One region of the Pseudomonas sp. FBCC-B1565 genome, then DNA from elsewhere that is predicted to be linked to it. Evidence: predicted binding sites of a transcription regulator. Region 1 holds the regulator's gene; the other holds the start of a gene.

Region 1 (5,013 bases):
CGCGTTTTCATCACGGCGGTCTGCAGGTCGGCGGTGACCACGTCGAGGTTCGACACAGCCTTTTGCATGGCTTCATCGCCGCTGCTCAGGCCCAGGCGCACCAGGCGGTTACGCACCAGTACCAGTTCGCCGACCATGTTCATGATGTCGTCCAGGCGCGCGGTATCAACCCGCACGGTGGTTTCGGCTTCACTGGCAGGCTTCTCGGCTGTCGGCGCGGCGGCGGCACGTGCCGGAGCAGGTGCGGCGGCCGGGGCCGGTGCTGGCTTGGCAGCCGGTGCAGGTTTGGCGGCCGGCGCTGGCGCAGCGGCCTTGGCGGCGACCGGTGCAGCGGTCGCCACCGCTGCGGCCGGGGCCACTTCGCTGAACTTGCCCTTGCCGTGCAACTCGTCCAGCAGGGATTCGAACTCGTGATCGGAGATCAGCCCATCGCCCGCAGGGGCGGCGCTGGCAGCAGCCGGTGCCGCAGCCGTGGCGGCGACTTCCGGCAAGGCGTCGGCCGCGAAGGTGCCCTTGCCATGCAGTTGGTCGAGCAATGCTTCGAATTCATCGTCGGTAATGTCGGTGCTGGCGCTGGCCGCCGGTGCATCCGCAGGAGCAGCAGCAGGTGCCACGGCGTCGGCCGCGAACTGGCCCTTGCCATGCAACTGGTCGAGCAGCGATTCGAACTCGGCGTCGGTGATGTCTTCGCTGGTCGGTGCGGCGACCGGGGCAGCCGGCGCTTCCGCCTCGGCCTTGACGGCACTGAGGGAGTTGAGCAGCTGTTCGAACTCGCTGTCGGTCACATCCGGCTCGGCCTCAACCACAGGCTCCGGTGCGGCTTCAACCACCGGTGCGGCCGACGTGTCGGCAGGTTCCGCCAGGCGCGCCAGGGCGGCCAGCAGTTCCGGAGTGGCCGCCGTGATCGGTGCACGGTCGCGCACCTCGCTGAACATGCCGTTGACCGCATCCAGTGCTTCGAGAATCACGTCCATCAACTCCGAATCAACGTGACGCTCACCCTTGCGCAGGATGTCGAACACGTTCTCGGCGATGTGGCAGCACTCCACCAGCTCATGGAGCTGGAGGAAGCCGGCGCCCCCTTTTACAGTGTGAAAACCGCGAAAAATTGCATTGAGCAGGTTCGCATCATCCGGTCGGCTTTCCAGCTCGACCAGTTGCTCGGACAACTGCTCTAAAATTTCGCCGGCCTCTACAAGGAAATCCTGAAGGATTTCTTCATCGGCGCCGAAGCTCATGTGGGTGCTCCTTAGAAGCCTAAACTGGATAACAGGTCATCGACATCATCTTGACCCGATACAACGTCTTCACGTTTATCGGCATGAATCTGCGGACCTTCACCCTTGGCGAGATGTTTTTGTGGATCTTTTTCCGAGAGGATCGCTTCGCGGTCATGTTCGATGCCGGCGAAACGGTCAACCTGGCCAGCCATAAGCACCAATTTGAGCAAGTTGCTTTCCACTTCGGTGACCAACTGGGTCACACGCTTGATCACCTGACCGGTGAGGTCCTGGTAATCCTGGGCCAGCAGAATGTCATTGAGGTTGCTGGAAACCGTGCGGTTTTCCTGCTCGCTGCGTGACAGGAAACCGTCAACCCGACGTGCCAACTCGCGAAACTCCTCAGCCCCCACTTCCCGGCGCATGAAGCGGCCCCAGTCGTGGCTCAGGGCCTGGGCTTCAGTGGCCATGCCGTTGACCAGAGGCGTGGCGTTTTCCACCAGGTCCATGGTGCGGTTGGCCGCCGCCTCAGTCAGCCTGACCACATAGGACAGGCGTTCGGTGGCATCGGTGATTTGCGAGATTTCTTCGGCCTGGGGCATATGCGGGTCAATCTGGAAATTGACGATCGCACTGTGCAGCTCGCGTGTGAGCTTGCCCACTTCCTGATACAGGCCGCGGTCACGGGTCTGGTTGAGCTCATGGATCAACTGCACCGCGTCGCCGAACTGGCCTTTTTCAAGGCTGTCGACCAACTGGTGAGCATGCTTTTTCAGGGTCGACTCGAAGTCTCCCTGTGACGTTTCTTTATGCTCCATAGCTCCCCCGCGATGGCATTAGCCGTGGATGCGTTCGAAGATTTTTTCGATCTTCTCTTTCAAGGCCAGTGCAGTGAATGGCTTGACCACGTAACCGTTGACCCCGGCCTGGGCGGCTTCGATGATCTGCTCACGCTTGGCTTCGGCGGTCACCATCAGCACAGGCAGGCTGCGCAGCTTTTCGTCAGCGCGCACGTGGCGCAGCAAGTCGATACCGGTCATGCCCGGCATGTTCCAGTCTGTTACCAGAAAGTCGATGCTCCCGCTGTTGAGGATCGGAATCGCCGTAATGCCGTCGTCCGCCTCGACCGTGTTTGTGAACCCAAGGTCACGCAACAGGTTTTTTATGATCCGCCGCATCGTTGAGAAGTCATCAACGATGAGGATTTTCATGTTCTTGTCCAATTCGACCTCCAAGCAGTCTTAAACGCGCCCAGCACCTGGACGCGCCATTTCAATCAACAGGCATTACACAAAAAGGACTGCCGGGGGCACCACGGGTCGAACCCGCGAAGGCCGGTTGCCCTCGCGGTATCGTCTGCAGTGTCCCCACACTGCCTGTTCAGCGCGCTCGCCACTCTCCCAAGCGCCCCCGCAAGCGGGCTGCGCACTGGCTGTGCAACTGGCTGACCCGCGATTCGCTGACACCCAGGACCTCACCGATTTCCTTGAGGTTCAGCTCTTCGTCGTAGTACAGCGCCAACACCAGCCGCTCACGCTCCGGCAAATTGGCAATCGCGTCCGCCAACGCCCCCTGGAAACGCTCATCTTCCAGGTCTCGCGATGGCTCCATATGAGCACTCGCGCCGTCCTCGTGCAGCCCTTCATGTTCGCCGTCCTGCAACAGGTCGTCGAAACTGAACAATCGGCTGCCCAAGGTATCGTTCAAAATCCCGTAGTAATCGTCGAGACTCAATTGGAGTTCGGCCGCAACTTCGTGATCTTTAGCGTCGCGACCGGTTTTTGCTTCAATTGCGCGAATTGCGTCACTGACCATGCGTGTATTGCGGTGTACCGAACGCGGCGCCCAGTCACCCTTGCGCACTTCATCGAGCATCGCGCCACGGATGCGGATGCCCGCATACGTCTCGAAACTTGCACCCTTGCTCGCGTCGTATTTGGTCGACACTTCGAGCAAGCCGATCATGCCCGCCTGGATCAGGTCTTCGACCTGGACGCTGGCGGGCAGGCGCGCCAGCAAGTGATAGGCAATGCGCTTGACCAGGGGCGCGTAGCGCTCGATCAACTCGCCCTGGCTGTCACGGGCAGACTTCTTGTACGCGTTGTAGCCGGTCGCTGTCATAGCACGGGTCCTGCGCTCGTCTGATGCACCAATCGCTCGACGAAAAACTCCAGATGCCCCCGGGGGTTGGCGGGCAATGGCCAGGTATCGACCTTCTGGGCAATAGCCTTGAACGCCAGTGCGCACTTGGAACGAGGGAACGCTTCGTAGACTGCACGCTGCTTTTGCACAGCCTTGCGCACACACTCGTCGTAGGGAACTGCGCCGACGTATTGTAAGGCGACATCGAGGAAACGATCCGTGACCTTGGTCAACTTGGCGAACAGGTTGCGCCCTTCCTGCGGGCTCTGGGCCATGTTGGCCAGGACGCGGAAGCGGTTCATGCCGTAGTCGCGGTTAAGCAGTTTGATCAGGGCGTAGGCGTCGGTGATCGAGGTGGGTTCATCGCAGACCACCAGCAACACTTCCTGCGCAGCGCGCACAAAGCTGACCACGGACTCGCCGATCCCGGCGGCGGTGTCGATCACCAGCACGTCGAGGTTGTCGCCGATGTCACTGAACGCCTGGATCAGCCCGGCATGCTGCGCCGGGCTCAGGTGCACCATGCTCTGGGTGCCGGAGGCGGCCGGCACGATGCGGATGCCCCCAGGCCCCTGCAGCAGCACATCGCGCAGCTCACAGCGGCCCTCGATCACATCGGCAAGGGTATGTTTGGGCGTCAGCCCCAGCAGAACGTCGACGTTCGCCAACCCCAGGTCAGCATCCAGCAGCATGACGCGACGGCCAAGCTCTGCCAGGGCCAGGGACAAATTCACTGACACGTTAGTTTTCCCGACGCCACCTTTGCCGCCGGTCACCGCGATCACCTGTACGGGATGCATGCTGCCCATTTTATTTCTTTACCTTGTCTTGCTTAGACGCAGGCTACATGGCTTGGCCGCGTGAATCGCTTGCAGACCATCGATGTAGATACATTTCACGGTGTTCATACCGCCCTCAACCTACCCGCTTCGCCGGGTTGTGGTAGAGGTCGGCGAACATATCGGCCATCGCTTCCTCGCTAGGCTCGTCTTGCATTTGCACGCTGACTGCACGGCTGACCAACTGATGACGGCGCGGCAGATGCAGATCATCCGGGATCCGCGGCCCGTCGGTCAGGTAGGCGACCGGCAATTCATGACTGATGGCCAGGCTCAGCACCTCGCCCAGGCTCGCGGTTTCGTCGAGCTTGGTGAGGATGCAACCGGCCAGGCCGCAGCGCTTGTAACTATGATACGCAGCGGTAAGAACCTGTTTCTGGCTGGTGGTTGCAAGCACCAGGTAATTTTTCGACTTGATGCCACGCCCGGCCAGGCTTTCCAACTGCATGCGCAATGCCGGGTCGCTGGCTTGCAGGCCGGCGGTGTCGATCAGCACCACGCGCTTGCGCAGCAGCGGGTCGAGGGCGTTGGCCAGGGACTGGCCTGGGTCGACATGGGTCACCGACACATTGAGAATGCGGCCCAGGGTCTTGAGCTGCTCCTGGGCACCGATACGGTAGCTGTCCATGCTCACCAGCGCGATATTCTGAGCGCCGTACTTGAGCACGTAACGCGCCGCCAGCTTGGCCAGGGTGGTGGTCTTGCCCATGCCGGCGGGGCCGACCATGGCGATCACACCGCCCTCTTCCAGGGGTTCGATTTCCGGGGTGACGATCATCCGCGCCAAGTGGGCCAGCAACATGCGCCAGGCC
Region 2 (5,013 bases), 2.5 Mb from region 1:
GGCTGGCCCAGTTGGGTGCGCTTGGGGTCAACGAAATGCGCGCCGGGGATATGCCCTTCGGCGTAGCGGGCAGCGCTGGTGAGGTCCACCAGAATCAGGTGTTCGGCACCGAGGCGACCAATCAGGTCGCTGGACTCGATCACCAGCGGCAAGCCAGAGAAGTCAGGCATGTGAGGTCTCCTGGGCACAAATGTTGGCGATAAAAGACGGCGATTGTAGCGCAAGCATCAGGCGCTGCGGTTGGTAAAGCAGTGCAGGGCTTTTTCGATGCATTGGGCGGTTTTGCCGAAGGCCTGCACGGTGGTTTCCGAGAACGGCCCGCCACCCTGGTCGGCCACCATCAGCATCACCACCTTGCCATTGCAACTCAGGGAGCGCAGCAGCAGATGTTCGCCGGTGAACAGGCGGCGCAGGATCGGCGGCAGCAACGCTGAGAACTGGGCATGGTTTTCGGGGTTGAGGCGCACCTGGGCGGACTTTTCCAGCAGACGTTGCAGCAGGGTGCTGTTGACCACGTCCAGGCTCAGGTTGGCGGCGTCCTTGGGCAGGCCATCGACCTGGTGCACGCGCAAGGTACTCAAGGCGCGATCGGCCATCAGCAGCATGACCCGCTGCATGCCACTGGCGACCAAGGCCTCTTTGGCGCACGTGGTCAGGTGCATCGCGTTGGCAAAGCGGCTCGGTTCCACCAAGAGTTCAGTGCAGCGCTTGCGCCACACGGCCAGGGCCTCGGCGGTGGGCGGTGGCGCCGGCAGCAGGCCGCGATGAATCTTCGCCACATGCCACGGCCAGATCAGCGACAGCGCCGGGTGCCAGAGGTCGGGCATCAGGGTGGTACGGGCACTGGTGACAGCTTGTTGGTGGACCAGTTGCTGCACCTCGCCCAACGGTTGTTGCAGGTACAGCGCTGTGAGCAACTGCCAGCGTTCGGTGTGCGGGCAGGTCCAGGATTCCTGGGCCGACATCGCCAGGCCGTTGGCCAGCAACACGGTATTGGCCGGCTGGTTCAGCCAGCGCCGCAGGTTGGGTTCGGCGTCGAGCAATTGCTGATGGCGCAGTGGGTCGTCCTCACGGGCGATATGCAGGGCCTTGACCAGCAGGCGCTGCTCGCTCATCAGCAACTTATAGCCCTGGGACACCCAGATCGGCAGGTGCCAGGCTTCGGTCAGGCCGACGCACAGGTCCAGCAGGCGTATGCCGAACAGTTCCTGCTCGACCGCGCGGGCTGACTGGCCCTTGTGGATAACCCGCAGCTCCCACTCCTCCAGAAGCTTGGGGTAGGCCACCGCCATCGGCCACAGTGGCGACAGGAACAACAGGCTGCCCCAGTGGATGTCCTGCCACAGCCGCGCCAGGCGACTGCCGAACAAACCGTTGGCCTGCTGCGACGCGTGCTGGCTGACCAGCAACAGTTGGCGCAATGCCACGGGGATCTCGTGTGCGGGCACCGAGGGCAGGCGCGCCAGCAATTCTTCGGCGCGCTTGAGGCCCAGGCGATTGAGCGCCACCTCGAGGTTTTCCGCCGGTTCCGCCAGGCTGCCATGGGTGTGGCTGTTGGCCTCGCGCATCACGCTGAGCACCAGGGCCGGGCTGTTTTGCATCAGCTCGGCAATATCCCGCAACGAACTGCGGTTATCACGGATGCCTTTGCACACGCGGTCGTGGCTGGCCTGGGGAACGGGCAGCAGCACATCGTCCAGGCGCTTGATCCAAGCGGCGAGAGAGTTGGGTTTTGCAGTTGGGACTGTCGTTTCATTAGCCATGATTGGGGCGCGATCATCACTTGCGGTCTACACGCCCGGAGCGGGCCGAACTGGCTTTTCGCCTTAACGGGCTATAGTCTGGCGCAGTTTTGCCGATAAGTAGAACAAGAGTTTTCTGCTACACCCAATATGTCCATGAACCCGACGGCGCAAGTACTCATCTCCTATGGCTAAAATTATCGGCATCATCGTCGTCTTCGCAAGCGTGCTCGGCGGGTACGTCCTGTCCCACGGTAAAATCGCTGCGCTGATCCAGCCTTTCGAGGTGATGATCATCGGCGGTGCGGCACTGGGTGCATTCCTGCAGGCGAACCCCGGCTACATGACCATGCACGTGATCAAGAAGTCGCTGGGCATGTTCGGTTCGCGCTTCACCCATACCTTCTACCTGGAGGTGTTGGGCCTGGTCTACGAGATCCTCAACAAGAGCCGCCGCGAAGGCATGATGGCCATCGAGGCCGACATCGAAGACGCCGCCGCCAGCCCGATTTTCGCCAAGTACCCGGCCGTGCTCAAAGATGAGCGCATGACCGCCTACATCTGTGACTACCTGCGCATCATGTCCTCCGGCAACATGGCCCCCCACGAGCTGGAAGGCCTGTTCGACATGGAGTTGTTCAGCCTCAAGGAAGAGCTGGAGCACCCCTCCCACGCGGTGACCGGCATCGCTGATGGTATGCCGGGTTTCGGTATCGTCGCGGCGGTACTCGGTATCGTGGTGACCATGGCATCCCTGGGTGAGGGCGACCAGGCCGCTATCGGCATGCACGTGGGTGCGGCGCTGGTCGGTACCTTCTTCGGTATTCTCGCGGCCTATGGCTTCTTCGGCCCGCTGGCGACTTCCCTGGCCCATGACGCCAAGGAAGAAGTGAACCTGTACGAGTCGATCAAGGCCAGCCTGGTTGCTTCCGCTTCCGGCATGCCGCCGTCGCTGGCGGTGGAGTTCGGCCGCAAAGTGCTGTACCCCAAGCATCGCCCAAGCTTCGCCGAGCTGGAACAAGCGGTTCGCGGTCGCTAAGCCATGGAAAACAACCAGCCGATAATCATCAAGCGCGTCAAGCGCTTCGCTGCGGGGCACCATGGTGGCGCCTGGAAAATCGCCTTCGCCGACTTTGCGACGGCGATGATGGCGTTCTTCCTGGTGCTGTGGCTGATGTCCACCGCCACGCCGGAACAGAAGATCGCCATTGCCGGCTACTTCAAGGACCCGATTGGTTTCTCGGAAAGCGGCACGCCCTTCGTGATCGACCTGGGCGGCTCGCCGCAGTTGGCGCCTGAGCGCACCATCAACCCGGAGGTCAAGACCGAAGCGCCTCAGGAAAAAATCCCGATCGAGCGCGATACTGTCGAGTCGATGGCCGAACAGGTCGAGCAGGAGCGTCTTGAACTGTTGCTGCAAGAACTGCAGACCAAGGTTGAGGAAAACCCGCAACTGTTGAAGTTCAAGGATCAGATTTCATTCGAGATCACCCCGGACGGCTTGCGCATCCAGATCACCGACGCAGCCAACCGCCCGATGTTCGACTCCGGCAGTGCGCGCTTGAAGCCGTACTTTGAAGACATCCTGCTGGCCATGGCCGACACCATCAAGGCGGTGCCGAACAAGATCAGCATCAGTGGCCACACCGACGCCAAGCCGTATGCAGGGCAGGGCGACTTCGGCAACTGGGAGCTTTCCGCCAACCGCGCCAACGCCGCACGCCGTGCGCTGGTGGCCGGCAGCTACCCGGACCCGCAAGTGGCGCGCGTGGTAGGGTTTGCATCGTCGCAGCTGTTTGACCCCAAGGACCCGTTCAACCCGATCAACCGCCGTATCGATATCGTGGTGCTGACCAAAAAGGCCCAACGTGCGATCGAAGGTGACCAGCCCCCAGCGGCGCAACCTACTCCGGGGGCCGGCGCGCCGGGTGAAGTACCGGCCGATCCGAACGCGATTCCGCCAGGACAGGAGCCGTTGCCGGCGCATGAGCTGCGTCAGAAGCTGAACCTGTTTGATGACGGTGGGGTGAAGGATCCTACGGTGCCTAAGACGGGTTCTTAGGCAACTAAGGTCTTTTTGTGGTGAGCGGGCTTGTCCCGCGTAGGGCTGCAAAGCAGCCCTGGCCCGAACGACGCATTCCCTCCAGATAAAACGCGTCATTAGGCTTCGGGGCTGCTGCGCAGCCCAACGCGGGACAAGCCCGCTCGCCACAATGTTGTCTGTGCGGCTCAATAACTGCTTTCGGGCAAACTCGCAATAATCGACCGATAGCTGTTCATCCGCTGCTGCTGCACGCGCCCATCTTCCAGGGCCTTGAGCAACGCACAGCCCGGTTCGCGGTCGTGTTTGCAGTCGCGGAAGCGGCAGGTGCCGATCAGGTCGTTGAATTCGATAAAGCCCGCTTCGACATCGCTGCGGCTGACGTGGCCGAGGCCGAATTCGCGGATACCGGGGGAGTCGATCAGCTCGCCGCCGCCGGGGAAGTGGAACAACCGTGCGGTGGTGGTGGTGTGGGTGCCCTGGCCGGACAGTTCCGACAGTGGGCCTACGCGGGTGTCGACTTCCGGCAGCAGGCTGTTGACCAGCGAAGATTTACCTACGCCGGACTGGCCCACGAACACGCTGATGCGTCCGTCCAACTGCTGTTGCAGCTGTTCCATGCCATTACCGTGATGCGCCGAAACCTCCAGCACGGGGTAGCCGAGGGTGCGGTACACCGCCAGTAACGCGTTGAGCGCCGGGGCATTCTGCTCGTCGATCAGGTCGAATTTGTTCAGCAGCAACAGCGGGCGGATGCCGGCATGCTCGGCCGCCACCAGGTAGCGGTCGATCAGGTTGGCATGGGGCTCGGGCAGTGGCGCAAACACGATCACGATCATGTCGACGTTGGCGGCTACCGGCTTGAGCTGGCCACGGCTATCCGGGCGGCGCAGTTCGGTGGTGCGCGGCAGTTGGGCGACGATCACGCCGATGCCCTGGTTGCCGGCACGCCACACAACCTTGTCGCCTGTGACCAGCGCCGGCAGGTTGGCGCGCAAGTGGCAGCGGAACACCTGGCCTGCGAGTTCGCCTTCGAGCGCCTCGACTTCGACCTGCACGCCGAAGTGCGCGATCACCAGGCCTGTTTGTTCAGGGCCGAGGTCGCCGCCCTCGAGCGCTTCCACGGCGGAGGATTCACGTTTGGCGGCGCGCGCGGCGCGTTCACCCTGAATCTTTTCGATGCGCCAGTTTTGGCGACGGTTGAGCTGGCGTTTGGCCATTGGTGTTCCG

What was found. The regulator FliA, encoded in region 1, starts transcription of late flagellar genes. The targets are predictions, from matches to a motif close to CTAAAGTTTNNNNNNNNNNNGCCGNTAA.
Region 2: a site for FliA is predicted at 1,835-1,862, ahead of motA (flagellar motor stator protein MotA). Genes of this name have one in related genera too.

The regions. Positions count from the first base shown of each region.
Region 1 is NZ_CP101438.1:1,856,723-1,861,735, reverse strand. Features, by position in the region: gene NL123_RS08895 (chemotaxis protein CheA) at 1-1,238, opposite strand, end outside; gene NL123_RS08890 (protein phosphatase CheZ) at 1,250-2,038, opposite strand; gene NL123_RS08885 (chemotaxis response regulator CheY) at 2,057-2,431, opposite strand; gene fliA (RNA polymerase sigma factor FliA) at 2,601-3,341, opposite strand; gene fleN (flagellar synthesis regulator FleN) at 3,338-4,171, opposite strand; gene flhF (flagellar biosynthesis GTPase FlhF) at 4,278-5,013, opposite strand, start outside.
Region 2 is NZ_CP101438.1:6,047,292-6,052,304, reverse strand. Features, by position in the region: gene NL123_RS27990 (rhodanese-like domain-containing protein) at 1-170, opposite strand, end outside; gene NL123_RS27985 (HDOD domain-containing protein) at 228-1,763, opposite strand; gene motA (flagellar motor stator protein MotA) at 1,930-2,781, shown strand; gene motB (flagellar motor protein MotB) at 2,785-3,804, shown strand; gene rsgA (small ribosomal subunit biogenesis GTPase RsgA) at 3,972-5,003, opposite strand.